3 regions of the Mesorhizobium sp. L103C119B0 genome follow, and region 1 is predicted to be linked to each of the others. Evidence: predicted binding sites of a transcription regulator. Region 1 holds the regulator's gene; each other region holds the start of a gene.
The links. The regulator LexA, encoded in region 1, represses DNA repair genes until DNA is damaged. The targets are predictions, from matches to a motif close to TGTTCNNNNTGTGTTCNG.
Positions count from the first base shown of each region.

Region 1 (10,267 bases):
TGCGTGCAGCAGCTTGTAGATGTTGATCGAGGTTGTGTCGCAGACCACCGTCTGCCCATCAGCCGCGCCGATCAGTCGCCCGAGCTGATCTCCGAGTTCCACCGGCATGTTGAACCAGCCGGCGGTGTTCCAGGCGCGAATGAGGTCGTGCGCCCATTCCTGCGTGGCGGCCTGCTGCAGTTCGCTGAAGACGACCGCTGACGCGGCGCCCAGGGAATTGCCGTCGAGATAAATCACGCCTTGCGGCAAGACAAAGCGTTCGCGCATGGAGCGCAGCGGATCGGCGGCATCCATTGCTTCGATTGTAGCGAGATCGGGTGTCGTGCTCATGATCCGGCGCCCCTCCATGGACAAACGCGCGCGGCGGAGCCTGCCGCCCAAACATGCCGGCGATCTTGAGTGGTCGCCCTTGAACTGTCAAACATTATATATAATTCACCCATTGAAAGGCTTTGATATATAATGATCCGCCGAGCGTTTATGTCTGATGGATCACGATGCTGGATGACGAGCAGACCTCGAAGACGGAAGCGGCCTATCGCCTGCTCAGGCGCGATATTCTTGCGACCCGGCTGGCGCCTGCCGCGCCGTTGAAGCTGAGCACGCTGCGCAACACCTACGGCATCGGCTGGACGCCGTTGCGCGAGGCGCTGTCGCGGCTGGAGGCGGAACGGCTTGTGACCGCCATCAGCAACCGCGGGTTTGCGGTCGCTCCCGTCTCTCGGGCGGAGCTCGAGGATTTGGCGCGTGCGCGGCTGGTGGTCGAACTGCCCCTGCTGGTGGAATCGATCGAGGAGGGCGACCGTGAGTGGGAAGACGCGGTCGTTGCCGCCCACTATCGTCTCTCACGGTGCGGGTCTGTTCTCGACGATCCATCGGATGATGCGGTCGACGCGTGGTACGAAAAACACGATGCCTTCCATGCGGCGCTGCTCAGTGCCGCGACATCCAGCTGGCTGCTGCGCTTCAATGCGACGATTTCCGACCAATTGCATCGCCATCACCGCTTTCTGGGTCTGGCCCCGACGCTGCGCGCCGCCGCCGGCCGCACGGATGGCCACCGGAAGGCCGTGGCGGCCCTGCGCGACGCCGTGGCGATCGAACACCATACCGCCCTGATGGAAGCGGCCCTCGATCGCGACGTCGAACGTGCGAAAACTCTGATGACCGCTCACATCGGCTACACGCTGCAGGTCTATGCCCAGAGTGAACCCGGCGCGGATGCTGCGCAGCCCCGTCCGAAAAGGAAGCGGCGATCGTAGCCGACGACGCAGGGCACTTTGTCTTCGTTTCACCCCGTTGCCGGCCAACGACTACGAGCGCCGCTCGCGGTGCCGAACGTCACGCTGAACAAAACGTCAACACATTCATTAAACTTTAAAAGGTTGCGGAACACAACTGGAACAGATAGTGTTTGTTCTGGGTTTGTTTTTTCTGATTCTGGTTTCAGAACCCCTGGGGGCCGCGATGCTGACGCGCAAACAACATGAGCTTCTGATGTTCATCCATGAACGCCTGAAGGAGAGCGGAATCCCGCCGTCCTTCGATGAGATGAAGGAAGCGCTTGACCTCGCCTCCAAGTCCGGCATCCACCGCCTGATCACGGCGCTTGAGGAGCGCGGTTTCATTCGCCGGCTGCCGAACCGGGCGCGCGCGCTGGAAGTGCTGCGGCTGCCCGACTCGATCGCACCAGGCCTCAATGCGGCGAGGAAGTTTTCGCCGAGCGTCATTCAGGGCAGTCTTGGTCAAACCGGCCAAGGGCAAGGCGGCCAAGGACAAGGCGCGTTGGGCCAAGGCGGTCTCGGCCGCCAGATCAAGCCGGGCTCGCCGTCGCGTTCGATGTCGGCCGGCAATGACGATGCCGTTTCCGCGATTTCAATCCCGGTTATGGGACGCATCGCCGCCGGCGTGCCGATCGACGCCATCCAGCATCAGACCCATTCGATCTCGGTGCCGCCCGATATGATCATGGGCGGCGAACACTACGCGCTCGAGGTCAAGGGCGATTCGATGATCGAGGCCGGCATTTTCGATGGCGACACGGTCATCATCCGCAATGCCGACACAGCCAGCCCCGGCGAGATCGTGGTGGCGTTGGTCGACGATGAGGAAGCGACCCTGAAACGCTTCCGCCGCAAGGGCGCCTCGATCGCCCTGGAAGCCGCCAACCCGGCCTACGAGACCCGCATTTTTGGACCGGACAGGGTGAAGGTGCAGGGCAAGCTTGTCGGATTGATCCGGCGCTACTGAGCCGGCTTGGGTTTGTACTTTTCACGCTGGTTGTAAGGCGGCAGGCCGCGCGCTTCGCGGGAGAAGCGGCGTTGCTCGTGCCAGGGGCGATACGGCTTGTCGACGGCGAAGCGGATGGTTGGCGCTGCAGCTGCCGATTGCGGATCGAAGAAGACGGCGGCGCTGCCGTCGCGGGCCAGCTGTTTCTTCGTCACGACCAGCACCAGCGGGTTGCGGCACGGATTGTAGGCGGTGGCGTCATCGATGACGATCAGGCTCGCGAAGGCACAGGCCGGCCGCGCCGTCTTGCGGTCTTTCGCAAGCGCTACAATGGCTCCGGAAGGGTGCCGGGCGATACAGAGATCGCCGGTGCAATAGAAGGGCGAGCCGGGCGGCAGATCGAGCGGATCGAGATCGAACCGCGTATCTGTTGCCTCGAAAATCTCAGGTGGGATAATGGTTTCGGCCCGCAGCGCCCGTTTCCAATTGTCCGTGGTGAATTCGTTGGAGCGTTCGCGGTTGAGGGCGAGTTCGCCGCCACCGATCGGCATGGCCACCAGATGCGCATCCTCGGATATGAGCACGTCGGGCGTAAGCACCTGCGGCACCGTCAACAGGCCGGCCAGCGCGAAAGGCACGGCCGCCAACCTGAGCCAGGTGGTGGCCATGGTGGCGATGACGAGGGCGACCGCCACCAACAGCACCGAGCGGATGGAGATCAGCCCGACGGCGTCGACCGGCGAGCGCTCGGAAATCCAGGCCGATATAGCGATCATCGCCATCAGACCCTTGCCCATCACATAGAGGAACGGCCCGTCGGCGCCGAACGGCATCGCCAGTGCGCTGAGCACGGCAAAAGGCATGACGATCAACGAAACAATCGGCATCACGGCCAGATTGGCGATCAGGCTGAGCGGCGACACACGCTGAAAATGCCAGATGGCGAACAGCAAGGTTGCACTGCCGGCGATGATCGAGGTCATGGCGAGGCCGCCCATGGCCAGCGCGAATTTTCGCGACAGGAAGCCGACGAAGGAGCGCTTTGCCGGCGGCGTTCTCACCTTGTCGGCGCGGTAATCGGCCCAGCCGGCATAGGCGCCGACAAGGGCGGCGGTGGCGGCAAACGACATCTGGAAGCTGGGACCGACCACCTCGTGCGGCGACACCAGGATGACGGCAATGGCGGAGATCGCCAGATTGCGCATGGTGAGTGCGGCGCGATCAAACAGCACGGCGACAAGCATGACCGCCAGCATGATGAAGCTGCGCTCGGCGGCAACCACGACGCCTGAAATAACGAGATAGGCGGCGATCGAGACAAGCGCTGCCGCGGCCGCATATTTCTTCACCGGCCGGCGCGAAGAGAAAACGGGAAACAGCGCAAAGGCGCCACGCAGCAACGCCATGATGGTGCCGGCAACCAGCGCCATGTGCAGGCCGGAGATGGAGATGATGTGGTAGATGCCGGTGCGCCGCATCGCTTCGTTGACCTCGTCCGGGATGCCAGCGCGCACCCCGACAATCAACGCCGCGGCAATCTCGCCTTCGGCGCCGCCGATCTTGCCCCTGATATGGTCGGCAATGTTTTCGCGCGCGTTCTCGATTGCCGAGGAGAGCCGCGCGGCCAGCGGCGGCGGTCCCTGCGTAGCAATGGTTTTCGGATTGCCGAGAAAGAAGCCGCTGCCGCCGATACCAGTGAAATAGCTGTCGAAGGAGAAATCGTAGCTCTCCGGCCGCACCGGACCGGTCGGCGGCAACAGCCTGGCATAGCCGGTGATCAGGGAGCCGGCGGTCATATCGGCGGGAACGGTCCGCGCCGAGAGCCTGACCCGCTCCGGGGCGTAGCGCAGCTTGGGGTAAGCGGTCGAAACCACGTCAAGCGTCAGCCTGATGCGCCCGCTCTCCATCTGTTCGAGACTGACGACGCGGCCGGTCAGCCGTGTCTGGATCTCGGAGCCGAGCATCTGCGTTCCGGCGCGCCAGGTCTCGACCTTGGCGGCGACGACGCCGAGCGCGCACAGCATCGCGGCCATGCAGAACAGATGCGTCCTCGGCCGAGGTCGCGTGGCGACAGCGCAACATGTCGCCAGCACCACAATGGCGATTGGCTGCGCAAAGCCGGGCTCGCCGGCCAGCGAGAAATAAATGATGACGCCGGCCGCCAGGAAAACCGGCACCAGCAGGAAGGCGACGCCCCGGTCGAGCTCCGTGTTGGCGGCCACGGCAAGGCTGCGGCGGAGCGCGGGCCATGACGGACGGCGAAGCCGTCTGCGCAGACGGGCGATAGATCCGGGCGCTGTGACTTGCGCCGGCAAGGCGTGACCGGGCAGCGCAGGCGCGACGCCGGGATGCGGCTCAGGCAGCGCGAGGGGCAGCGGCTCGGCATAGGGACTATCGGCAAACAGCGAGCGTTCGCTGACGCTTGCCTCGGCGCCTTCGCCTTCCTTCGTGCCCCGGCCACGTCCAGCCATCGGGTCTGCCCCTTGCGCCCCAGACCTCCTATGCTACATGAACGCGCAAAGCGCGAAAGTCCGTGCGGTCGCGTCCACCGCGCCGGAATTGACCATCACTCGCCAAGGACGCTCAATCCTCAATCATATCCCGGCCCTCCGCCCTCAGGCGAGCAAGCCCATCGCGCATTGCCTTCAATTGTTCGGGTGTATGACCCTGCCATTCAGCGAGCTCCCCCAGGATGAGCAACGGATCACGGGAGCGGTAGGATTTCGTCGGATTACCGGGAAATTTTTTATCGGTCAGGTTAGGGTCATCCATAAAAAACCCCGTCGGCTTTACGATGTAAATCCTTTGACGACCGTCACCCGTTGCAAGCTCTGCTCCCCAGATGGCGGCTTCCAGTGTCTGGGTGAAATAGATCCATGACAGTGGTTTACCTCTGAAATTGGAAGGGTGGCCGACGCTCAGCAGATCCCCGGGTTTCAAATCCGCCCGGGTACCATGGTAGAACGGATCACCCTCCGTATGGTCGGCGTTTCTGGTCATCGGTAGTCCTTCTTTCAATCATTCCTCCTTCGTGGCGAGGCCGGACCGCACACAGTTGCGGTGTTCACGATAATGATTGCAGAAAGGTCAATATGCGTGACCAAGCCAACGCTGTCACGGCGGCGTTGTGTCGGGCAGTGCCGCATCCGTGAAGAAATGTCCGCTCGTCAGAGGGGGCTACCACCGTCGCAGCGATGTTCCAGGCACTGTGACGGGCGCTGCAGCCGAATGAAACCCAGACATTGACGCTGCTGCCAAATGAGGTTGCGCGGAGGTGCGAACAGATTTTTGTGCTACAAGGCTCCACCGCCAGTTGACGCAACCGATAATTGCCGACGTGCCCCCGGCCTCATCCAGCCATCGGGTCTGCCCCTTGCGCCCCAGACCGCCTATGCTACATGAACGCGCAAAGCGCGAGAGTCCGCGCGATCACGCTCCGTTTTCCAAGGCTTGCCGAGAGTTCCATGTCCGACACGGTCGTCACCCGTTTTGCCCCCTCGCCCACCGGCTATCTGCATATCGGCGGCGCGCGCACGGCGCTGTTCAACTGGCTGTACGCCAAGCACACCGGCGGCACGATGGTGCTGCGCATCGAGGACACCGACCGCGAACGCTTCAACGAGGCGGCGACACAGGCCATTCTGGATGGGCTGACCTGGCTCGGCCTTTCCTGGGACGGTGAGGCCATATCGCAGTTCGAGCGCGCGCCGCGCCACCGTGAGGTGGCCGAGGAGCTGGTGCGCCTGGGCAAGGCCTATTACAGCTACGAGACGCCTGCCGAGCTCGAGGCGATGCGCGAGGCCGCACGCGCCAAGGGCCTGCCGCCGCGCTACAACGGCCAGTGGCGCGATCGTGCCCCCTCGGAGGCGCCTCCCGGCGTCAAGGGCGCCATCCGCATCAAGGCGCCGACCGAGGGCGAAACCGTGGTGCACGACCGTGTGCAGGGCGAGGTGCGCTTCCCCAACAAGGACCTCGACGATTTCATCATCCTGCGCTCGGACGGCAATCCGACCTACATGCATGCCGTCGTCGTCGACGACCATGACATGGGCGTCACCCACATCATCCGCGGCGACGACCATCTGACCAACGCCGCGCGCCAGACGGTGATCTACAACGCCATGGGCTGGGACGTCCCGTCGATGTCGCATATCCCGCTGATCCACGGCGCCGACGGCGCCAAGCTGTCGAAGCGGCACGGCGCACTCGGTGTCGAGGCTTATCGCACCATGGGCTATCTGCCCGAGGCACTGCTCAACTATCTGGCAAGGCTCGGCTGGAGCCATGGCGACGACGAGATCATGTCGATCAAGGACATGATCTCGTGGTTCGACATCGGCGATGTCAACAAGGGTGCGGCGCGCTTCGACTTCGCCAAGCTCGAGTCGATCAACGGCGCGCATATGCGCAAGATGGCCGATACCGAGCTGTTCGACATTTTCGTCGCCACTCTGCCATACCTCGAAGGCGGATCTGCTATCCCCGCCCGTCTCGACGACGCCAGGAAGGCGCAGCTGCTGGCCGCCTTGCCGGGCCTGAAAGAGCGCGCCAAGACGCTGGTGGAACTGGCCGATGGCGCGGCCTTCCTGTTCGTCGAGCGGCCGCTGCCGATCGACGAGAAGGCGGCAGCACTGCTCAGTGCCGACGCGCGCGCGATCCTGCGCGGCGCACATGCCGCTTTGCAGACTGTTTCGGGTGATTGGTCGGCTGCCGCGGCTGAAGCCGCGGTGCGCGAGTTCGCAGCGGCCGGCGGCCACAAGCTCGGCGCCGTGGCCCAACCGCTCCGGGCGGCCCTTACCGGCCGTAGCACCTCGCCCGGCGTGTTCGACGTGCTTGCCGTGCTTGGCCGCGAGGAAAGCCTGGCGCGGATTGCGGATCAAATCGATTAGGAGCGAGCTGGCCCAAAAAGATTGGCATTGAAAGGCGGGTTTCGCAGTGCAACATTAGGCCTTGGCCCAATCTGGCACGCACCTCCTAAAATGCGGTGGCGAGTTCGCGCATTCCGGTGATTTCGACGTGTCGTTTGCAGGAATTGCCTTGCCGGCATGAGGAACATGAAGGAGTTTGAGAATGAGCGAAGCTGCGACAAGACTGGAAACCGGCAGCAAGACGACGCACCCGTCGACTGCCACGCTCGAACTGGCCGGCAAGACGCATGAATTCAAGGTGCGAAGCGGCTCGGTCGGGCCCGACGTCATCGACATCGGTGCGCTCTACAACACCACCGGCGCCTTCACCTACGATCCCGGCTTCACCTCGACGGCGAGCTGCGAGTCGGCGATAACCTTCATCGACGGCGATGCCGGCATCCTGCTTCACCGCGGGTACCCCATCGACCAGCTGGCCGAGCATGGCGACTTCCTCGAAGTCTGCTACCTCCTGCTTTACGGCGAACTGCCGACCAAGGCGCAGAAGGACGATTTCGACTACCGGGTAACGCGCCACACCATGGTGCACGAGCAGATGTCGCGCTTCTTCACCGGCTTTCGCCGCGACGCGCATCCGATGGCTGTGATGTGCGGCGTGGTCGGCGCGCTGTCGGCCTTCTATCACGACTCCACCGATATTTCGGATCCGTATCAGCGCATGGTCGCCTCGATGCGGCTGATTGCCAAGATGCCGACGATTGCGGCCATGGCCTACAAATACCATATCGGCCAGCCCTTCATTTACCCGAAGAACGAGCTGAACTTCGCCGCCAACTTCCTGCATATGTGCTTTGCGGTGCCGTGCGAGGAATACAAGATCAACCCGGTGCTGGCGCGCGCCATGGAGCGCATCTTCATCCTGCATGCCGACCACGAGCAGAACGCCTCGACCTCGACGGTGCGGCTTGCCGGCTCGTCGGGCGCCAATCCGTTCGCCTGCATCGCCGCCGGCATCGCCTGCCTGTGGGGCCCGGCGCATGGCGGCGCCAATGAGGCGGCGCTCAACATGCTGGGAGAAATCGGCCATGTCGACCACATCCCGGAATTCATCGCCCGCGCCAAGGACAAGAACGATCCGTTCCGGCTGATGGGCTTCGGCCATCGCGTCTACAAGAACTACGATCCTCGTGCGAAAATCATGCAGAAGACGGCGCATGAGGTGCTCGGCGAACTCGGCATCAAGGACGATCCGCTGCTCGACATCGCCATGGAGCTGGAAAAGATCGCGCTGACCGATTCCTACTTCATCGAAAAGAAGCTCTATCCGAACGTCGATTTCTATTCCGGCATCACGCTGAAGGCGCTGGGCTTCCCCACCACCATGTTCACCGTGCTGTTCGCGGTCGCGCGCACCGTCGGCTGGATCGCGCAGTGGAAGGAAATGATCGAGGACCCGCACCAGAAGATCGGCCGCCCGCGCCAGCTCTATACCGGCGCCCCGGAACGCGACTACGTGCCGATTGCGAAAAGGTGAAAGAGAGTGAATGGTGAATGGTAAGTAGTGAATAGCAGGTAGTAATAGCAGGTAGTAAGTAGCAGCTTGATTATAGTCGAGAGCTCGTTAATCCTATTCACTATTCACTATTCACTATTCACTATTCACTCGCTAAGCCCTATTCGCTCTCCCGATGTGGCGAAGAACGACATCGGCGGCGATGTCGCCGGAGGGCCTGTCGGTGGCCATGCGTCTGGCAACCTCGCCAAAGCCGTCCTTTTGCCAGGCGCGGTAGGCGGTGTCTGAAAACAGTGCCTCGAGCTGCCGCGCCAGATAGTGCGGCCGCACATACTGGTTGTAGCTTTCCGGCACGACCGGCCGGTCGGCGATAAGGTTGGGCAAAGCAGCGCTCCACACCGTGATCAGGCTCTGCGCCATCAGCATGATCGGATCGAACTTGTAGCAAGAGATCATCGGGACACCCGACATCGCGAGTTCCAGTGACACCGTTCCAGACGCGATCAGCGCCGCATCGGCCTTGCCGAAGGCCTGCCACTTGCGCTCGGGATCGAGGATGACTTCCGGCTCCTGATCCCAGCGCGCCACCGATGTTTTGACCAGTTCGGCGACATGCGGCACCGTCGGCAGCAACAGCCGCAGCCGGTGGCCACGCGCGCGCAGCGCCGACACCGTCTCGCCGAACGGACCGATAAGCCGGCTCACCTCGCCGCGCCGCGACCCTGGCAGGACGAGCAGCGTCTTGACGTGATCGGCAGAGAGATCGCGTGGCTGGGCTTGCGCCATGGCCGCGCCCAGCACGCCTGGATCATGCGTGAGGCGATGTCCGACGTAAGTGCCGGGGGGGCCGCCGAGACGGCTGAGCTCCTTTACCTCGAAAGGCAGGATGCACAGTATGTGGTCGACATAGGGCTTCATTGCGGCCGCCCTACCCGGCCGCCACGCCCAGACGCTCGGGCAGACATAATGGACGATCGGGATCGACGGATCGGCGGCGCGGATCTTTTTGGCGACGCGCAGCGAGAAATCGGGGCTGTCGATGGTGATCAGACAGTCGGGTTTTTCGGCGGCGACAGCACTTGCCGTCTGGCTGATCCGCCGCATCAGGCGCGGCAAGTCACGCAGGATGGCGCTGAGCCCCATCAGCGCGATCTCGGCGCCGTCGAACAGCGGCGCCAGTCCGAGCGCCTGCAGATGCCGCCCGCCAGTGCCGACGAGTTGCACCTCGCGCCCGGTCATGCGCTTCAGCGCCTGCACGATGTCGGCGCCCAGCAGGTCGCCGGATTCTTCGCCGGCGACGATGGCAATCTTCAGCGGCTTCTCAGCTGCCATGGACAGACTCCGCAGCCGGCAGGCCGAACACGAACAGGCCGAGCGCATTGGCGCGCGCGACAACGGCGGGGCCTTCGAGGATGAGCGAACGGCCGGCTTCGACGGCAATGCCGGCGAGCCCCGCGGCATGCGCCGCCTCGACGGTCTGGGGGCCAATAGATGGCAGATCGGCACGCAATTCCTGGCCAGGCTTGGCGCATTTGACCAGGACACCGCGCGTCTTGCCGGCCAGCCTGCCATGGCCGCGCAACTGCTGCGTCCGCTCGAGCAGTCCGTGGGTGCCCTCGACGCCTTCCAGGGCAACAGTGCGGCCACCGATGGCAAT
Region 1 is NZ_AYXE01000011.1:114,606-124,872, reverse strand. It holds gene kynU (kynureninase) at 1-330, opposite strand, end outside; gene X728_RS147515 (GntR family transcriptional regulator) at 498-1,262, shown strand; gene lexA (transcriptional repressor LexA) at 1,468-2,250, shown strand; gene X728_RS147525 (ComEC/Rec2 family competence protein) at 2,244-4,700, opposite strand; gene arr (NAD(+)--rifampin ADP-ribosyltransferase) at 4,813-5,229, opposite strand; gene gltX (glutamate--tRNA ligase) at 5,694-7,118, shown strand; gene gltA (citrate synthase) at 7,300-8,631, shown strand; gene lpxB (lipid-A-disaccharide synthase) at 8,764-9,942, opposite strand; gene lpxI (UDP-2,3-diacylglucosamine diphosphatase LpxI) at 9,932-10,267, opposite strand, start outside.

Region 2 (10,267 bases), on a different contig from region 1:
CTGCCCGGTGCCAAACGTCGTTTGCATCGGTATCCCTGTTTGTGACGCCCGAAATTTAGGCTGAGACTGGCAGCAAAGCGTTTAGGAAGCGTATCGCGAAATCGATTTTTCGCTGGCGAATGATGCTTTAGCGGACGCGGTAGAGTTCGATCGGGTCTCCGCGCGTTTCGGCCACCGGTTCGAGCCAATCGGGGACGCTTCCCTGCATCAGCCCGGCCAGGAAGCCTTGCGGCGCCTTGGCGGCGAGCACCTTGCTTTCGGCGCTGCCGCGGCACAGCGCCACCAGGCCGACGTGATGAGCCGCTGCGATCGTCCCCGCCTGGTCCGCCGATCCGAGGAAGGCATCGAGCGCAAGCAGATCGCCGGCGATGTTGCGATGATAGGGGCCGGCAAAGACGCGGTGCCCGGAATATGCAAGGATGGGCGAGCCGAGATTGGAAATGGCAAGCACCGTGGTGTCCGGCAGCCGGGCCAACGCCGCGAAGGAGGCCTTGCGCTCGCAGGACGGATCGCTGTCGGTGTCCTGTGCCTCGACCGAGACCTTGCTGGCCTCGAATACGTTCGACGTCGCGGCGGCAGCGCCGGCCCAGACGGCATTCACCGACACCAGCCAGACCGCCGCCATGCGCAGCGATACGCTGCGCGCAGGGCTGATCCTCGCCCGTTCGCGCCAGCTTGCGATCCAGGCCGACAGCGGGATGACGGCAAAGGCGATCGAGAATGTCGAGCCGCGGACCTGCCAGGCGCTGACGATGAAGGCGCCGACCAGCAAGGCGCCGACGAGGATGTCCTGGCGGCGCCATGGTCCGCGCAGGCGAAGCGCCATCAGCGCGATCGCCACCAGCGGCGTGACATAGCGCGCCGCCAGCGACGCCGGCTCATTGACGGCAATACTGAACAGCGACTGCGCCTCGTCGATGTGATCGAGCCACAATTCCTTGAGGCGCGGATCGAGGTTTGCGTAGGGAGCCGCAAGGCATTGCGGAAACAGCGCCACGATGACGACGCCCAGCCCAAGCGCGAGCAGGCTAAGCGAGATCAGGCGGCGGCTGGCCGTGCCATTGGACACCGTGAGCGACGTCACGGCGGCAAGCCCCAGTCCGGCGATTGCCGCCACCACGAACTGCACAGCCGAGAAGGCATCGCACTGCGGCTGGCCCATGGCCGATGGCGGGATGGTGGTGACGAAGACGAGGGCTGAAACCCCGGCAAAGCCGAGACCGAAATCCCTGGCGATCCGGCGTTCGCCGCCGGGATCGACGACGAACAGCAAAGCGATGCAGGCGCCGATGGTGGCGACATAGGGCGCGGTTTCCATGCCGACGGCCAGCGTCAGGGCCGCGCACAGGCCGGAAGTCAGGGTCGCCCAGCGACGCGTCGGCGCCTCGAGCAGCAGGCTGAGGCTGGCCATGGTCAGCGTCAGCTGGACATTGTGATGATCGAGCGCACCCGGCAAGAAAATGCCGATGAAATGCAGCGCCGCCGCGCCGATGACGATAGCGGGCAGCACGGCGCCGACGCCGGCGAAGCTGCGTGCCGCACGGGCTGTAAAAAACACCGCCAGGCAAAACAGCAGCGACGGCCACAGCACCTGTGCGATCACTTCGGCCATGGCCATGCTGCCGGTCAGCGCCGAGGCGGCGAGGATGATGGCGGCGAGCGGTGCGTCGACCAGCCGCGACCAGTGCATGACGAAACCGCCTTCCGGCCCCATCCTGTACTGATGCAGGTCGAACCAGCCCTGGCCGGCCAGCATGTCGCGAACCTCGACCAGCCGCAGCAGGCTGTCATTGTCGCCGCCGGCATTGCTCAATTCGCGAAAACCGGAGAAGGCGTTGATCGCAAGGGCAAGCAGCGTCGCCACCAGTGCCAGCAACAGGTCCGCTCGCCAGGAGGTGCGCGCCTCGGCAGGCATGGTATCGGCAGCGATCATGGACGGGGCTTTCGGCCTGTGGTTCGACGGCGCAGCATAGCGCCGTCACTTCAACAAAGCGTAAAGCCGAAGGCAAATACGCTGGCTCCCGGTTGAACCGGCATCATGCGATGTTGCATGGTGTTCACTCAATATCGGGACCACTTTTGAGCGACATGCATTAGTCCCGCGCGGGAAACACCCACAGCGACGACACGATGTAACTCACCGTGCTGGTCGCAATCGTCATCACCACCGACATGGCGAAGGGCGAAAGGCCGAACTGCGCCACCGCCACATGCGACACCAGGCCCGAAAACGCCGCGCATCCGGCTTGCAGCGCGAGATAGCGCGGCATGGCGTGCGCATGATCGTGCTGGCCGCCAAACGTCCAGCCGCGCTGCGCCGAATAGGCGACGCTGACGGCACCCGCATAGGCGATGACGCTGCCGGTGAAGGGCGAGAGGCCCGACGACACCAGCAGCCACGACAGCACCAGCAAAAGCAAAGCGGCGCCGACGCCGACCGTCAGGAAGCGGAACAGGCGCGTCTGGACGAACGCAGGCGCCATCACTCAGGCCTGGTTGCGCGCAACCGGCGCGTCGGAGCGGCCGGATTTCATCCGCTTGACCGGTATTTCGAGCACGCCGAGCAGGAACGCCGAAAAGAAGGCCTGGAAGGAAATGACGATCAGGCTGAGCCCAAGCACGACGATGCGCGGTATTTCGGAATCGTCGAGCGGACCGAAGCCAAGATGCGCCCAGCGCGCCACGGCATAGAAGAAGAACAGCGCGCCGCCGGCAAAGCAGATGCCGGCATTGGCGGCGAGACGATCGGTGCTGATCGTTCTGGCCAGCCAGCCGGAACGGCGGCTTGGCGGCAGGATGCCGGTTATCTCGGCATAGTAACGCGAAATGGCACCGAAGGTCAGGAGCTGGACACCGGTGACGATCATGAAACAGGCGGCTACGAAGGTGTTGAGGTCGAGCGACAGATTGTTGATCACGCGCAACGGCCCGAACACCAGCAGCGCCGCAAACAGCGCGCCGATACCGCACAGCACCGTGCCGGGGATGAAGAACATCCAGCGCGGATTGTAGACGAGCAGGAACTTCAGATGCCGCCAACCGTCGCGCCAAGTCCTGAGATGCGGCGGGCGGCTGCGGCCGTCGGGCTTGAGCGTGGTCGGCACTTCCTCAATGCGCAGGCCGGCTAGCGCGCCGCGCACCACCATCTCCGAGGCGAACTCCATGCCGGTCGTCTGCAGGTCGAGCTGGCGGATGCTTTCGGCATTGAAGCCGCGCAGGCCGCAGTGGAAATCGCCTGTCTTGATGCGGAAGAACAGCCGGCCGACGAAGCTCAGCACCGGATTCCCGAGATAGCGGTGCAGCGGCGGCATGGCGCCGGGTTCTATGCCGCCCTGGAAGCGGTTGCCCATGACCAAGTCGGCGCCGTCGCGCAGCCGCGCGACAAAGGCTTCCAGCGCGCTGAAATCGTAACTGTCGTCGGCATCGCCCATGATGATGAAGTGGCCCTTGGCGGCCGCGATGCCGCCAAGCAGCGCCGCGCCATACCCTTTCTGCGGCACCGGCACGACACGGGCTCCGATCGCGGTGACAATGTCCTGCGACCCGTCGGTGCTGCCATTGTCGGCGATCAGCACCTCGCCGGAGATGCCAGCCTTGTCTAGAAAGGCCCTCGCCTTGCCGATGCAGACGGCCAGCGTCTCGGCCTCGTTGAGGCATGGCATCAGGATGGTGAGTTCGAGCTCTTTGACCGAAGCGGCGCGGATGGCTGTGACGGCGTTCATGGTCGTTGTTCCATCGAGGACGTTTTTGGCGGCGTCCAATCCGGGTTGAATTCGGCGACTACCCTTGCACGGCAAGGCTTAAGAAAACGATGACGCGCAGCCTCGCCTTGTCTCCAACAGGGTCGGCGCTGTCACGGCTTTGCTTCTGCCGATCCCGGAATCTCGCGATTGGCAGAAGCGCGGCGAGGCTGTACAGGCAATGGCTGTTGCCGATCGACCCGCGGAGACCAGAAGATGCCCCTGAAGATCGCCGTCCAGATGGACCATGTCTCCACCGTCTCGATTGCCGGCGACACGTCCTTTGCGCTGTCGCTGGAGGCGCAGCGGCGCGGCCATCAATTGTTCCACTACACGCCCGACCGGCTGTCGATGCTGGGCGGCAAGGTGTTTGCCCGCATCGAAGAGATGAAGCTCCGCGACGAGAAGGGCAATCATTATACGCTGGGCGACAAGGTGCGCACCGACCTGTCGGAGATGGATGTGATCCTGCTGCGCCAGGATCCGCCCTTCGACATGAATTACATCACCACCACGCACATTCTGGAGCGCATTCACCCGAAGACACTGGTCGTCAACGACCCGGCCTGGGTGCGCAACAGCCCGGAAAAGATCTTCGTCACCGAATTCCCCGACCTGATGCCCGAAACGCTGATCACCAAGGATCCCCAGGAGGTCGCGGCCTTCCGCAAGGAATTCGGCGACATCATCGTCAAGCCGCTCTACGGCAATGGCGGCGCCGGCATTTTCCATCTCAAGGAGGGCGACCGCAACCTCGCCTCGCTGCTCGAAATGTTCGCCCAGCTGTCACGCGAGCCCTATATCGTCCAGCGCTATCTCAAGGATGTGCGCAAGGGCGACAAGCGCATCATCCTGATCGACGGCGAGGCGGTCGGCGCCATCAACCGGGTACCGGCCGACCACGATTCGCGCTCCAACATGCATGTCGGCGGCCGCGCCGAAAAAACCGAACTGACGGAACGCGAACGCGAAATCTGCGCCCGCATCGGCCCATCGCTGAAAGAGCGCGGCTTCATCCTGGTCGGCATCGACGTGATCGGCGACTACATGACCGAGATCAACGTTACCTCGCCGACCGGCGTGCGCGAAGTGCAACGCTTCGGCGGCGCCGATATTGCAAGCCTGTTCTGGGACGCGGTAGAGGAAAAGCGGGGGGTAGGCTCGGCATAGGGAGCATCGCGATTGTGTGTGTGTTCCTGTAATGTTCTTGCCTTGGCCTAAAATCTATGGTTGTCTTGTCCTGACGTCGCTCGCGGTCTGAACCACGAGGCCGAGGCGAGCCGATATCCGGGGGCAGAGCAAGATGGTGGCGCGCGTTCGCACGGTTGCTTTCCAGGGCATCGAGGCCGTACCGGTCGATGTCCAGGTGATGATCGCGCCGGGCAAGGTCGGCATGCAGATCGTCGGGCTGGCCGACAAGGCGGTGGCCGAAAGCCGCGAGCGCGTGCAGGCGGCGCTGCACGCTTCGGGCCTGTCGATCCCGTCGAAGAAGGTGACGGTCAACCTGGCGCCTGCCGACCTGCCCAAGGAAGGGAGCCATTACGATCTGCCAATCGCGCTCGGCCTGATGGCAGCACTCGGCGCCATTCCGGGCGATATGCTGGCGTCCTATGTCGTGCTGGGCGAATTGTCGCTCGACGGCACCATTGCCACGGTCGCCGGTGCGCTGCCGGCGGCGATCGGCGCCAATGCCGAGGGAAAAGGCCTGATCTGCCCGTTCGGCTGCGGGCCGGAAGCGGCCTGGGCGGGCAAGGATTTCGACATATTGGCGCCGCGCAGCCTGATTGCCATCGCCAATCATTTTCGCGGCACGCAGGTGCTGTCGCGGCCCGAGCCCGGCATCCATGTCTCGGCCCGCGACCTGCCCGACCTTTCCGACATCAAGGGCCAGGAAAGCGCCAAGCGGGCGCTGGAAGTGGCGGCGGCCGGTGGCCACAATCTGTTGATGGTCGGGCCTCCCGGCTCGGGAAAATCGATGCTGGCGCAGAGGCTGCCTTCAATTCTGCCACCACTGGCGCCCAAGGAACTTCTTGAAGTCTCGATGATCGCCTCGGTGGCCGGCGAGCTCGGCGAAGGCAAGCTCACCGACCGGCGGCCGTTCCGCGCCCCGCACCATTCGGCTTCGATGGCGGCAATGGTCGGCGGCGGCATCAGGGCGCGGCCGGGCGAAGTATCGCTTGCCCACACCGGCGTGCTGTTCCTCGACGAGTTTCCCGAATTCACGCCGCAGACCTTGGATGCGCTGCGCCAGCCGCTGGAGACCGGCGACTGCATGATAGCGCGCGCCAACCACCGCGTCACCTATCCAGCGCGCATCCAGCTGGTAGCGGCGATGAACCCGTGCCGTTGCGGCATGGCCGGCGAGCCCGGCTATCGCTGCCTGCGCGGTGAACGCTGCCGCACCGACTACCAGGCGCGCATCTCAGGCCCGCTGCTCGACCGCATCGACCTCAGGATCGAGGTACCGGCTGTCTCGGCCGCCGACCTGATCCGGCCCGACCGGGCGGAGAAGAGCGCGGCGGTCGCCCAGCGCGTGGCGCGCGCCCGCACCATCCAGCGCGAGCGGTTCGAGCGGCTGGGCGTCACCAGCGCCACCACCAACGCCCATTGCTCGCCTTCTGTTATCGAGGACATCGCCGCGCCGGACGCAGCCGGCCTGTCGCTGCTTAAAGATGCCAGCGAGAAACTCGGCTTTTCTGCGCGCGCCTATCACCGCGTGCTTAAAGTGGCGCGCACACTGGCCGACCTCGACGCCAGCGAAACCGTCGGCCGCATTCACCTGGCCGAGGCGATTTCCTACCGCATGATGTCGGAGCGGGTGGCGCAGGCGGCTTAACCCTCCCCCCTTGAGGGGAAGGTGACCGCGAAGCGGCCGGGTGGGGTCGCCGAAGAATGCTCGATCTTTTTTTTGAAGCCGAGCCGAGAAAGGGCCTCTGCGATGACATTGCTTGTAGTGTCGTCCGAAGGGAGTCGCCGCACTTCACGCAGGACCCCACCCGGCCCTTCGGGCCACCCTCCCCTCAAGGGGGAGGGAAACGCAGGCGCTAATTCGCCCGCGCTTTCGCCTTCAGCTCCAGCCGCCGCCTGTGCAGCACCGGCTCCGTGTAGCCGTTCGGCTGCTCGCGGCCCTTGAACACCAGATCGCAGGCGGCCTGGAAGGCGATTGAAGCGTCGAAGTCGGCGGCCATCGGGCGGTAGAGCGGGTCGCCGACATTTTGGAGGTCGACGATCGCTGCCATGCGCCGCAGCGAATCCATCACCTGAATTTCGGAGCAGACCTTGTGGTGCAGCCAGTTGGCGATGTGCTGCGAGGAGATGCGCAGCGTGGCGCGGTCTTCCATCAGGCCGACATCGTTGATGTCGGGCACTTTCGAGCAGCCGACGCCCTGGTCGATCCAGCGCACGACATAGCCGAGAATGCCTTGCGCATTGTTGTCGAGCTCGCGCTGGATCTCGTCGGGGGTCCAGTTCGGCCGCACCGCCACCGGCACCGACAATATATCATCGAGCTTCGCCTTCGGCCGGCTCTTGAGCGCCGCCTGGACGGCATGGACATCGACCTTGTGATAGTGCGTGGCGTGCAACGTCGCCGCCGTCGGCGACGGCACCCAGGCGGTGTTGGCGCCGGCCTTGGGATGCTCGATCTTCTGTTCCAGCATCGCCGCCATCAAATCGGGCATCGCCCACATGCCCTTGCCGATCTGGGCATGGCCGGCCAGCCCGCATTCGAGCCCGGCGTCGACATTCCACGCCTCGTAGGCGGAAATCCAGGCGGCCTGCTTCATGTCGCCCTTGCGGATCATCGGGCCGGCTTCCATCGAGGTGTGGATCTCGTCCCCGGTGCGGTCGAGGAAGCCGGTGTTGATGAACACGACGCGTTCCTTGGCGGCGCGGATCGCCTCCTTGAGGTTGACGGTGGTGCGCCGCTCCTCGTCCATGATGCCCATCTTGATGGTGTTTGCCGCCATACCGAGCAGCGCTTCGACGCGGTCGAAAATCTCGACTGCGAAGGCGACTTCCTCCGGCCCATGCATCTTCGGCTTCACCACATACATCGAGCCCGCGCGGGAATTCATCCGACGCCCGTTGGCGCCGACATCGTGCAGCGCGATCAGCGCCGTCATCGCCGCATCCAAGATGCCTTCCGGCACCTCGTTGCCATCGCGGTCGAGGATGGCCGGATTGGTCATGAGGTGACCGACGTTTCGCACCAGCATCAGCGAGCGGCCAGGCAAGCTCAGCGCGCCACCACTGGGCGCGGTCCAGGCGCGGTCCGGATTGAGCTTGCGCGTGAAGGTTTTGCCGCCCTTGCTGATTTCCTCCGCCAGATCGCCCTTCATCAGGCCGAGCCAGTTGCGGTAGACGATGACCTTGTCCTCGGCATCCACCGCCGCGACCGAATCCTCGCAGTCCTGGATGGTGGTCAGCGCCGATTCCAGGATCACGTCGGCAATGCCGGCCGGGTCGGTGCGGCCGATCTGGTTGGTGCGGTCGATGAGGATCTCGATGTGCAGGCCGTTCTGGACCAGCAGGATGGCTTCCGGGTTGGCGCCGTCGCCGCGGTAGCCGGCAAATTGTTTCGGGTTGGCCAGTGTGGTGCCGCCGGCGCCGGCGCCGAGCCGCAAGGTGCCACCCGAAACCGTCAGCCCGTTCACGCCGGCCCATTTGCCCGAGGTGAGCGGCACGGACTCGTCCAGAAAACTCTTCGCCCAGGCAACCACCTTGGCGCCGCGCACGGGGTTGAAGCTTTTACCCTTCTCGGCGCCACCGGTCTCGGCAATGGCGTCGGTGCCGTAGAGCGCATCGTAGAGCGAGCCCCAGCGGGCATTGGCGGCGTTGATCGCATAACGCGCATTCATCACCGGCACCACCAGCTGCGGCCCGGCAACGGTGGCGATCTCGGGGTCGACATTGTCGGTCGACACGGAAAAGGCCGGCCCTTCGGGCACGAGATAGCCGATCTCACGCAAGAAGCTTTTGTAGGTCTCCATATCGATGGGCGCGCCATTGGCGCGGTACCAGGCGTCGATCTCTTCCTGCATAGCGTCGCGTTTGGCCAACAGCGCCCGGTTCTTCGGCGCGAGATCATGGACGATGGACGAAAAGCCGTTCCAGAAGGCGTCGGCGGCAATACCGGTACCCGGCAGCGCTTCGCCGACAAAGTCATGCAGTTCGCGGGCAATCCGCAATCCGGCGATCTCGACGCGATCGGTCATCAGGGCTTCTCCAGATGAAAGGCTTTGCGGCCTTTGGCATGTCAGGGGTGAAGGGTCAATTCAGCTTAGGGTGAAGCCGGGGATTTTGAAGCTGCTGATCTCCCCCCTCGTGGGGAGATTACCCTAAACCGCGATCCTCGGCCGACCCGATGCAACCGCCACCACATGCGCTTCGATAAACATCCGTTGGGCCTCAACCGTAGACACCTTGAACTCGGTCGAAACGTCGATCTCGGCATTATCCGTGCCGGCATCCTTCGCGCGCGCGGCTACGATCGCCCGCACATCAGCCTCCGCTGCCGCGATCGCCTTGGCCTCGTCGGTGAAGTCGCGCACCGTTTGCCCCGACGCGACCCGGAACAAACCTTCCTTGGGCTGGCTGACGCGGGCTTCGGCCGAGACGCGGACCTGGCCGACGACGGCGCCGAGCGCGTTGGCGACGTCGGTATCCTCCGGCACCACGCACTCATTACCGACCAGCTCGGCCAAGCCGGCATAGTGCAGCGGCGCCGAGGCGCCGAGGCCAATGACCGGACGATCGAGCGCGACGCTGAGCCTTGCGATGCCGGGATGGGAATCGACGGCGCGCTGCACCAGCGCGTGCGCGACGGTGGCGGCGCCATCCAGCCCATCCTCGGCAAAGGCTGTCTCCAGAATGTATTCGGCCGACCAGCGCGTGAGCGTCAGCAGCACCCGTTCGGAAATCACCTCTGGAGACGGCGCGATGTTCTGGCCTCGCCCATCACGCTTGCGGGCAAACAGTTCGGCGCCGAGCCGGGCCGCAAGCGGGTCCCAGTTGGCCTGCTTGCCGAGCACATGGGCGGCGTCCGAGGGGGTGAAGCCCGAGATATGCACAAGACCGCGCGAGACCAGCCGGTTCAGCGTGGCGTTCTGGGCGTTCGAGGTGAGCAGCCTGTCGATGGCGAGCGGCACGGCACCAATCAGTTCATACAGTTTCGCCTCGGGCGCGGTCAGGCCGGCGGCGAGCCTGTCCGGCACGCCGGTGCGCAACGCAAAGCGGCTGTCCATGCGGCCGGGGTTGGGCGCCCTGAGCTGGCGCTCGAGCTCCGATGTCACTGAAGCACCATGCATCATGCCGGCCAGCGCCAGCGGCACCAGGCGGCGCGGCCCGAGCAGGATTTTCGGGTTGAGCGCGCCATCTTCCAGCGCCACTTCGGAATCGCCGCCGAGGCCGAAGGTGCGCATGGCGACCGCCTCGACCATGGTGCGGAAGCCGCCGACAGTGGCGCCTTCGGGATCGAGCCGAGGACGGCCGCCGTCGAGCACGGCGACATCGGTGGTGGTGCCGCC
Region 2 is NZ_AYXE01000013.1:45,841-56,107, reverse strand. It holds gene X728_RS145970 (EAL domain-containing protein) at 1-27, opposite strand, end outside; gene X728_RS145975 (hypothetical protein) at 128-1,933, opposite strand; gene X728_RS145980 (GtrA family protein) at 2,094-2,483, opposite strand; gene X728_RS145985 (glycosyltransferase family 2 protein) at 2,487-3,722, opposite strand; gene gshB (glutathione synthase) at 3,957-4,910, shown strand; gene X728_RS145995 (YifB family Mg chelatase-like AAA ATPase) at 5,044-6,576, shown strand; gene X728_RS146000 (malate synthase G) at 6,785-8,956, opposite strand; gene X728_RS146005 (hydantoinase/oxoprolinase family protein) at 9,080-10,267, opposite strand, start outside.
Region 2: X728_RS145995 (YifB family Mg chelatase-like AAA ATPase) is a predicted target of LexA. The motif match lies at 4,932-4,949, and genes of this name have one in related genera.

Region 3 (10,267 bases), on a different contig from region 1:
CCGATGCGGCGGCTTTTTTGGTGAGGTAACGCCTTTGCCTGCCGCTTGCAAGGGCAGCCATTGCAGGCGGGGCCCGCGTGTCCGGAATGAAATTCCAGACCGCCGGCATGGCGCAGACGGCCAAGGCTTCAGTCTTCGCCGAACAGCCGGTCGGTTTGCCTGCGCTCTTTCTTGGTCGGCCGGCCGCTGCCGGCGTCGCGCAGCGCCGGAATGGCATCGGCAACAGCCTCGCCTTTTGGGACCGGCGGCGGGGACATGTCCTCGTAGAGCGTGCGCGCTTCCTCGGCCGGACCGCGACGCACGCCGGTGCCAAGCACCTTCCAAACGAAGATGCGGCGCTCGTGCGTAATGGTCAAAACGTCGCCAGGCTTGACCAGATCGGAGGCCTGCGCTGCTTTGTCGCTGTTGATGCGGACGCGTCCGGCGACGACCAGCTTGGCCGCCAGCGAGCGCGATTTTATCGCGCGCGAAAAGAACAGCCACTTGTCGATGCGCTGACGACCTTCAGCAACCATCGCAGCGAGTTATCTCTTGTTGGAGCATGATCTTGTCCGAAAACCGATTCCACTTTTCGGGATCATGCTCAGAGCCTACTTCTTCAGCTGGTCGCGCAAGGCGGCGAGCTTGGCGAAGGGCGAGTCCGGATCGAAGCGCGCCGGGCGTTCCTCGCGTGGCTTGGCCTGGAAAGCCGGCTTGGCGCCTTGCGGTCCGCCTTTGCCTTCCGGCCTGCCGCCTTTCCAGTCAGGCCGGCCCTCGCGCGGACGCTCGCCTTGCGGCTTGCCGTCGCGGCGCTGTTCGCCCTCGGCCTGCGGCTTGGGCTTGAACTTCGAACGGTCGAAGCGTGGCTTGGCGGCACCGTCGCGCTGGTCGCGCCGGCCTTGGTAGGCCGGCCGCTCGCCCGTTGCGGGCTGTCCGCCGGCAGCGTCGGCCGGCGCGTCGGCGCGGGCAGCCTGGCCGTTACGCGGGCGATTGTCCCGGCCTTGACGATGGCGCGGGCGCTGCTCGAAACGACCCTGCCGCCACAGCAAGATGGGCTTTGGCGCTTCGGCTTCGGGGACAGACTCAGCGCTTCCACCCTCCCCCTCGTGGGGAGGGTCGGCGCGCAGCGCCGGGGTGGGGGCAGCGCCGGTTTCGGCGGTTGCACTTGCATCGTTTGCACTATCTGCTTCGTCAGCGCTGTCACCCGCGTCGCTTCGCGCCGCGGCCTCCGCCATCGAGGGGGAGGTAAGGGCGTCGGCGTTTTCGGCGACGGTGGCGTCGGCAGTGTCGTCAGCTTCCGCAACAGCCGGAGCTTCTTCCGCGATTTCTGCGCGAGCTTCGACTTGCTCGTCCGCGACAGGCTCTGCCGTTGCTTCCGCGATGGCTGGAGCTTCGGCGGTGGCTTCAGCGGCCGGAGTTGGCTCCGAACCCTCGGGAGGCGCGCCCGGCTGAGCGTCCGCAGCAACAGCCTCCGCTGCGGCTTCGGCGACGGGCTGCTCAGCCGCAGGCTCAGCGGCGGCAACCGCATCCGGCTCCGATCCAACGGCCGGCGCTTCAGCGGCGGCTTCTCTTGCAGCGGCTTCCGCCGCCTTGGCCTGTTCGGCTTTTGCAGCCGCGTCCGCAGCCAGCTTGGCGGCAGCCGCTTCCCGCGCCGCATTGTCCTGTGCTTCGAGCCGCGCCTTGACCTCTGCCGGCGGCTTCGGCTCGGCGCGGTAGCCAAGGCCTTTCAGGATCTCTTCCATGTCGTCGGCGGTTGCGCCGAGGATGGACATCATCGGCGGCGTCACCATGAAGGACTGGCCGTCATAGGCGCCGTCCGGGCGCTGTCCCAGACCGGGCTTCCAGTTGGTCGCAGGCCGGATCAGGTCGGCCAGCCGTTCCAGAATGTCGATGCGCACGGCGCGGCGGCCGAGATTGCGGTAGCCGGCGAGCTTGTAGAAGCTCTTGTCGAAAGCCGGATCGATGACCACCGAGGTGCGGCCGGAGGCCAGCGCGTGCACCACGTCGCCAAAGCCGGGCTTGTCCTTGCCGTCGTTCTTCAGCGCCCACAAAAGCGTGATCAGTCCGGCGGGCGCCGGCTTGATCAGCGCCGGCACGAAGACGTGGTAGGCGCCGAAGCGCACACCGAGCCGGCGCAAGGCGGCGCGACCCTCCTGGTCGAGCGACTTCATTTCCTCGGCGATGTCGCGGCGGTTGATGAGGCCGAAATGCTCGACGAGCTGGAAGGCGATGCCACGGCCGATGCCGGCGATCTGCTCGGCATTCTTCAAGTCGACCAGCGGCTTCAGCAAGGATTCGATCTGGAAATTGACGAAGCGCTCGGCGCGCGCGGCGACCTTGTCGCGGGCGGGACCGGTCAACTGCTCGTCGGCCAAAAGCACCAGGCGCGGCTTCAGCGCGTCCTCGCCGGCAACCAGCGTGCCGATCGGCGCGCCGATCCAGCGCAGCGTGCCGTCGGAGCCGAGCGCAAGGTCGCCATTGGCGCAGGCGCCGAAGCGTTCGGCACGTGCCTCGAACTCGGCGGCCAGCGCTTTTTGCGCTGCCGTACGCACGGCCTTGGCGTCTTCGCCGCCGGCGCTCTGATCGGCGGTGAAGCGGAACCCTTGCAACTCGCCGACATGATGGCCTTCGACAAGGACGGTTCCGGTAGGACTGATTTCGGCTTCAGGCATTGTATTTTCTCTAAGGCGCCGCATGAGGACGGAAGTCCTGCGGTCTACAAACCGTTTCGTCAACCGCTCATGCAGCGCATCCGACAATCTGTCTTCGATTTCGCGCGTCTTTTCCCGCCAGTGTGCCTGATCGGCCAGCCAGCCCGGCCGGTTGGACACGAATGTCCAGGTGCGGATCTGCGCAATGCGGTGCGACAGCGTGTCGATGTCCCCCTCGGTCGTATCGGCGCGGCGCACCTGCTCGGCCATGTAGTTCTCGTCGACATGGCCGTGTTTGGCGAGGTCGGTGTAGATAGAAGCGATCAGGTCGGAGTGCTGGGCCGGCGCGATCTTGCGGTAGTCCGGCAACGCGCAGGCTTCCCACAGCAGCGCGACGCGCTTGGCATTGGTAGCCAGCGCGCGGATGTCCTCGTCGCGGGAGAGATGTTCGAGCGCCAGCGCATCGACCGCCGGCAGCGCGCGCGTCAGGCCTTCGACCGGCGCGTTGGCCTCGATCGAGCGCTTCAGCGCGTCGAGGCTGGCGAAGTCGAAATGCGCGGTGCGCCATTGCAGCACCTTCACCGGATCGAACTCGTGCCCCTCGATGCGCTTGACCAGTTCCTCGTCCAGCGGATCGACCTGGCCGGTGACGCCGAAGGTGCCGTCGCGCAGATGCCGGCCGGCGCGGCCGGCGATCTGGCCGAGCTCGGCCGCCGTCAGGTTGCGGTACTGGTAGCCGTCGAATTTGCGGTTCTGGGCGAAGGCGACATGATCGAGATCAAGGTTGAGGCCCATGCCGATGGCGTCGGTGGCGACGAGATAGTCGACGTCGCCTGCCTGGAACATTGCCACCTGGGCGTTGCGGGTGCGGGGCGACAGCGCGCCGAGCACGACCGCCGCTCCTCCTTGCTGGCGGCGGATCAGCTCAGCGATGGCATAGACCTCGTCGGCGGAGAAAGCGACGATCGCCGTACGCCGCGGCAGGCGGGTCAATTTCTTCGAACCGGCATAGGCCAGGTGCGATAGGCGAGGGCGCGTCACCACCGAGACGCCTCTTAGCAGCTTTTGCAGGATGCCATGCATGGTGGCCGCGCCGAGCAGCAGCGTTTCCTGGCGGCCGCGCAGGTGCAGGATACGGTCGGTGAAGATGTGGCCGCGCTCGAGGTCGCCGGCGAGCTGCACCTCGTCGATGGCGACGAAGGCAACGTCGGTCTCGCGCGGCATGGCTTCGACGGTGCAGACCGAATATTTCGCGCCGGGCGGCTGGATTTTTTCCTCGCCGGTGACGAGCGCCACCTTGTGGGCGCCGACCTTTTCGCAGACGCGGGCATAGACCTCGCGCGCCAGAAGGCGGAGCGGCAGGCCGATAATGCCGCTCTCATGCGCCACCATGCGCTCGATGGCGAGATGGGTCTTGCCGGTGTTGGTCGGACCCAGCACGGCAGTCACGTCGCGGCCCGACAGGATCAGCGGCTCGGTGTGTTTCGGCTGGATGTTCATCGGCCTGGAGATGAGGCTTTCTGCATCGTGTTGTCGGGAGCGCGCCTCGCATGGCGCGTATGACAGGCGACACATAGGGATTTCAGGCGCGAAGCGAAAGCGGAATGTTCCGGCCGGCAGTCCCACGGTTCGTCTTTGAGGTCTCAATTAACAGTTGGAACGAGTCTGGAACGAATCGGCGACGAATCAGTGACTCCGGCAGATTCAGCTTTTGTTCACGGCTACATGTTGATTTTGCGAGCCTGAGTCTCACCATATGCTGAATCGCGGAAACTGGCCCGATTCCTGCAAGGCGACCATTGGCGTTAACCTTTGCCGGCGGGGCATCGTCGTGATCCGATACGCCTCGGCCAACATTATGAAATTGTTGAATTTTCTTAATCGGCCTTAACCATTTGCCGGTGATTTTCGGCCTTGGTCGTTAACGTTGCGCTCAAAGCCGGAACGAATCGGCGATGAATCAGCGATGGCGGGATTTTCCTTGTTTGTTCACCCCAACATGTTGTGTTATCCACAGCTTGTCCACCGAGAATTCACAGCTTGCGAACCGGGTTTTGCACAGGGCGCCTGGAAATCGTTAATCTTTGCGTGCCGGAACGGGTCAATGTCTAGCGCAGCCCGGGAACACCGCCGGCCGGCGATGAAAAAACGGGCCATAAGCCGGCCCGTCCTACCGGGCGAAATGCTGTCGTTCAGGCGAAATACTGGCCGCCATTGGCTGTAATGGTCGAACCGGTGATGAAGCCGGCGTCTTCGGAAGCGAGGAAGACGACGCAACGCGCGATCTCTTCCGGTTCGCCGAGGCGGCCGACCGGAATCTGCGGGATGATGCGTTCATGCAGCACCTTCTCGTCGATCGCCTTGACCATCTCGGTGGCGATGTAGCCGGGGCAGATGACATTGACGGTGATGCCCGCGCGCGCGCCCTCCTGCGCCAGCGCCTTCGAGAAGCCGATGTCGCCGGCCTTTGCGGCGGAATAGTTGACCTGGCCGGCCTGGCCTTTCTGGCCGTTGATGGAGGAGATGGTGATGACGCGGCCGAATTTGCGGTCGCGCATGCCGCCCCACAGCGGATGCGTCATGTTGAAGACGCCAGACAGATTGGTGTCGATGACTTCCTTCCACTGCTCGCGCGTCAGCTTGTGGAACATGGCGTCACGGGTAATGCCGGCATTGTTGACCAGCACTGAGACCGGGCCGAGATCGGCCTCGACCTGTTTGATTCCGGCGGCACAGGCGTCATAGTCGGCGACCGACCATTTGTAGGCCTTGATGCCGGTTTGTGCGCTGAACTTCCCCGCTGCCTCGTCATTGCCGGCATAGTTGGCTGCAACGGTGTAACCGGCATTCTTCAGGCCGATCGATATGGCGGCGCCGATGCCGCGCGATCCACCGGTGACGAGCGCTACTTTGGTCATTGAAAGTTCTTCCTCCCTTTGGTCGGAAGAAGGGAATAGGGAGTAGGGAGTAGCGAGTAGGGATCGATATCCCGCCGCGCTGCTCCTTCTTCCCCATTCACTACTCCCTATTCACTACTCACTTCTCTTTCACAGCGCTTCCACGCACAGAGCGACGCCCATGCCGCCGCCGATGCACAGCGTGGCAAGGCCCTTCTTGGCGCCGCGGCGGCGCATCTCGAAAACCAGCGTGTTGAAGACGCGGGCGCCCGACGCGCCGATCGGATGGCCGATGGCGATGGCGCCGCCATTGACGTTGACGATCGACGTATCCCAGCCCATGCCCTTGTTGACGGCGCAGGCCTGCGCGGCGAAGGCTTCATTGGCCTCGACAAGGTCGAGGTCCTTGACCGACCAGCCGGCCTTCTCGAGCGCCCGCTTCGAGGCGGGAATAGGTCCGGTTCCCATGATCGCCGGATCGACGCCGGCCGTCGCCCAGGATGCGATGCGCACCAGCGGGGTGATGCCGCGCCTTGTGGCTTCAGCCTCGCTCATCAGCAGCGCGCCGGCGGCGCCGTCATTGATGCCCGACGCGTTCGCGGCGGTCACGGTGCCGTCCTTGTCGAAAGCCGGCTTCAGCTTGGACATGGCGTCGATGGTGGCGCCGTGGCGGATGTACTCGTCCTGGTCGACGACAGTGTCGCCTTTCCTGCCCTTGATCGTGAAGGCGACGATCTCGTCCTTGAACTTGCCGGCCTTCTGCGCGGCCTCGGCCTTGTTTTGCGAGGCGAGCGCAAACTGGTCCTGGTCGTCGCGGGTGATCTGGAACTGGCGGGCGACGTTCTCGGCGGTGTTGCCCATGTGGTAGCCGTTGAAGGCGTCCCACAACCCGTCCTTGATCATGGTGTCGATCATCTTGTAGTCGCCCATCTTGACGCCGGCGCGCAGGTGCTCGGCATGCGGCGACAGCGACATCGATTCCTGGCCGCCGGCGATGATCACCGTGGCGTCGCCGGCGGCGATCTGCTGCATGCCGAGCGCTATGGCGCGCAGGCCCGAGCCGCAAACCTGGTTGAGGCCCCAGGCGGTCGTCTCCTTGGGCAGGCCGGCATTGATCGACGCCTGGCGGGCGGGGTTCTGGCCCTGCGCGGCGGTCAGCACCTGGCCGAGAATGACCTCGTCGACTTCGCCCGGCTCGACGCCGGCGCGCGCCAAAAGCTCCCTGATGACGACGGCCCCAAGTTCATGCGCCGGGGTGGCGGCGAAGGCGCCGTTGAAAGAGCCGACAGCCGTGCGTGCGGCGCTGGCAACGACGATTGAATTGGAAGCGGACATTTTTCTCTCCAGACTTCGAGGTGTCGTGTTCTTGGGGGCTTGTTGGGACTTTTCTTGCCCGTTCCACACCCCAAGTCAAACCGGAAATGGGCATGCCGGCCAAGCGCTGCAGGCAGGGCGCGAGCGGCCGGCGCGATCGCCCGACCTTTGCTGCGCAGCATAATTAGCCCGCCATGCAGCAATAAATGATGCCGCACTGCACAAAGCGCTTGGAATTATAGAGCTTTTGCGCATATCCTTAAAAATGGCGCAATCGTTACCGGCGGCTTACTCAGGCGCGCCGGTGTCCCGGGAGGATGCTGATGGCCGCGAAAGACGACCCTATCATTATCAAGAAATATGCCAATCGCCGGCTCTACAACACCGGCACCAGCACCTATGTGACGCTCGAGGATCTGGCCGAGATGGTCAAGAAGGGCGAGGAGTTCACCGTCCAGGACGCCAAGACCGGTGACGACATTACCCATCCGGTGCTGACGCAGATCATCTTCGAACTGGAGAACAAGGATGGGCAGAACATGCTGCCGATCCCGTTCCTGCGCCAACTGATCGCTTTCTATGGCGACCAGATGCAGCAGATCGTGCCGAGCTTCCTCGAACAGTCGATGATGGCCTTCTCCAAGGAACAGGAGCGGTTCCGCGAGCAGATGAAGGGCGCGATCGGCAAGTCGCCGCTGGATGTGATGAAGATCGCCACTCCGATCAAGGCGCTGGAAGAGCAGACACGCCGCAACATGGAAATGTTCCAGAACGCGATGCGCCTGTTCACGCCGTTCCCGACCGCCGCCACAAATGCTGCGGCCGCGGCTGCACCCGAGCCGGCCCGCAAGGACGTCCCGGAAAAGAGCGGCGACGACCTTCAGGAACTGAAGCAACAGATCGCCGCCATGCAGCGCAAGCTCGACACCATGTCGTAAGCGACCGCCGCATGATCGACCGCCTCAGTTGGTCGAGGCGGCTGTCACGGGTCGATTTTCAGCTGCCACGGTTCCCAGATATCGTCGGGCTGGCCGTCGAGCGAGCGGTAGAAGGCTTTGGCCGGCGAGTTGGATTTCAGCACCGTCCATTTGATGGCGGAGGCGCCAATGCTCAAAGCGTGTTGGCGAAGCTGTTCAACAAGCGCATGGCCGACCCCCATGCCGCGCGTCGCTTCAGTGACGTAGAGTTCCTTCAGCCAGACAACCGGCTTCAGGTCGTAGGTCCAGGGGGATGAGGTAGTGGACGGCGATGCCGACGATCACGCCCTCTCGCTCCGCCACCAACACGCCGAACCGGGGCGATGGCCCCAGCCCGTGCTCGATGAGGTTCGCTTCGGTGACGCGAAGCTTGTCGTCATAACCCTCGAAGACAGCTAGCGCCCGCATGAGGGCGAGCACCGCACCGACATCCTGGCGCTCGAATGGACGAATTCTAACCATCGCCTTCTGCATGCTTGCTCAGTCTTCAAGGCCGACCATATCGCGTGGCCTCACGCGTGCAAGACACCGGGCTCCTTGCCTGAAGCGAAAGGAAGGTCCTCGTCCTGCCAACCGGTTATGCCGCCGATCATGATCTTCACGGGACGACCGAGGCTGGCCAGCTTGAAGGCCGCCTGATCCGCGCCATTGCAATGCGGTCCCGCGCAATAGACGACGAACAGCGTCTTTTCGGGCCATTGCGCCATCCGCTCGGCCGATATTTCGCGGTGCGGCAGATGCAGCGCGCCCGGCACATGGCGGCGTCCATAGGCTTCCGGCGAACCGACCACATGCAGGAGAACAAAGTCCGGCTCCCCGGCAGGCAGTGCGGCGGCGACGTCGGAACAGTCGGTCTCGACGGAAAGCCGGCGCAGAAAATGGTCGCGGGCGATATCCGGCGATGCCGCCGGAATGTCTGTCACGTGGCTCATCCTCGTATCTCCATTGCTGATGCGACGGAGAGATATGACAGGAAGCAGGGCGATTGCAGCTGGCAGCTTTGCCATATATCGTCAAGATCATGCCATCCTCTGCCAATCCGCGCCCTGCCAACCCTCTTGTCGTTGCCGTTGCCTATGACGGGCTGTGCACGTTCGAGTTTGGCGTGGCGGTTGAGATCTTCGCCTTGCCCCGGCCGGAAATGGGTGAGGATTGGTACCGTTTTGCGGTTGCCGGTATTGATACCGGTGAAATGCGCGCGCTGGGCGGCGTGCGTATTGTTGCCGACGGCGGGATCGATCTGATCGGCCAGGCCGGCACGGTGATCGTACCGGGATGGCGCGGAACGGAGGCTCCGGTGCCGCCGGCGCTGATCGAGGCGCTGCGGAAGGCGAGCGAGCGCGGCGCTCGCATTCTTTCGATCTGTTCGGGCGTGTTCGTGCTTGCGGCGGCCGGCCTGCTTGCGGGCAAAAGAGCGACGACGCACTGGCGCTATAGCGAGAAGCTGACGGAACTCTACCCTGACATCACCGTGGTTCCGGATGTCCTGTACATCGATGAGGGAAATGTCCTGACTTCCGCCGGCAGTGCCGCGGGCATCGATCTTTGCCTGCATCTGGTTCGGCGCGACTTCGGCACCAAGGCGGCAAACATGGTGGCGCGTCGCCTGGTGGTGCCGCCGCATCGCGACGGCGGCCAGGCGCAGTATGTCGAGAGCTCCGTTCCCGAGCCGCATGAGCGCAGCCGGCTTGGCCCTTTGATCGACAGGATGCGCGCCAATATTTCCGCCGACTATCCCGTCGCCATCTTGGCCGAGCTTGCCGGGATGAGCGAGCGGACGTTTCTGCGCCGCTTTGCGGCCGCAACCGGCGTCACGCCGGCGCGCTGGCTGCTGTCGGAACGGCTTTCGCGGGCGCGCACGCTGCTGGAAGACACCGCCATGCCGATCGAACGGATTGCCGAGACTGCCGGCTTTGGCGCGGCAGGCACGCTGCGGCATCATTTTCGTCAGCAGTTCGCCACGACGCCCGTCGCGTACCGTGCGCGGTTCGGGAACACGGCCAGGTCGGCTTAAGTCACGCGTCCCTCATAGCGGCCACGCGGCCTGATGATGCTGCCGCTAATGATCTGTTCGACCATATGCGCGGCCCAGCCGACACTGCGTCCGAGCGCAAACAGCTGGAACGGTGCATCGCGCGGCAAGCCAAGACCGCGCGTCAGCGCGGCCAAGGCAAAGTCGATGTTGGGGTGCGCGCCGGTCGCCGCCATGGCGGCTTTTTGCAGCTGTTGCAGTGTCTCGTCGACAGGGATGACTGCCAGAAGTGCGGTGGCACGGGGATCGCCGTCGGGATAGAGCGGATGGCCGAACGCCGGCAAGGGCCGGTCATGGCCGAGCCAGCGCCGGATCGCCGCATCCGAGCCGTGGGCTGCTGCATCTTCAGCCAGTTGCATCACCGCTTCGCCGGCACCACCGTGGCGCGGGCCGGACAGCGTTGCCAGGCCGGCCAGC
Region 3 is NZ_AYXE01000010.1:164,085-174,351, reverse strand. It holds gene X728_RS148205 (RNA-binding S4 domain-containing protein) at 129-515, opposite strand; gene X728_RS148210 (helicase-related protein) at 591-4,130, opposite strand; gene phbB (acetoacetyl-CoA reductase) at 4,823-5,548, opposite strand; gene X728_RS148220 (acetyl-CoA C-acetyltransferase) at 5,678-6,862, opposite strand; gene phaR (polyhydroxyalkanoate synthesis repressor PhaR) at 7,165-7,779, shown strand; gene X728_RS1000000169140 (GNAT family N-acetyltransferase) at 7,824-8,000, opposite strand; gene X728_RS148230 (hypothetical protein) at 8,014-8,292, opposite strand; gene X728_RS148235 (rhodanese-like domain-containing protein) at 8,331-8,750, opposite strand; gene ftrA (transcriptional regulator FtrA) at 8,819-9,832, shown strand; gene X728_RS148245 (citrate synthase) at 9,829-10,267, opposite strand, start outside.
Region 3: X728_RS148210 (helicase-related protein) is a predicted target of LexA. The motif match lies at 4,286-4,303, and genes of this name have one in related genera.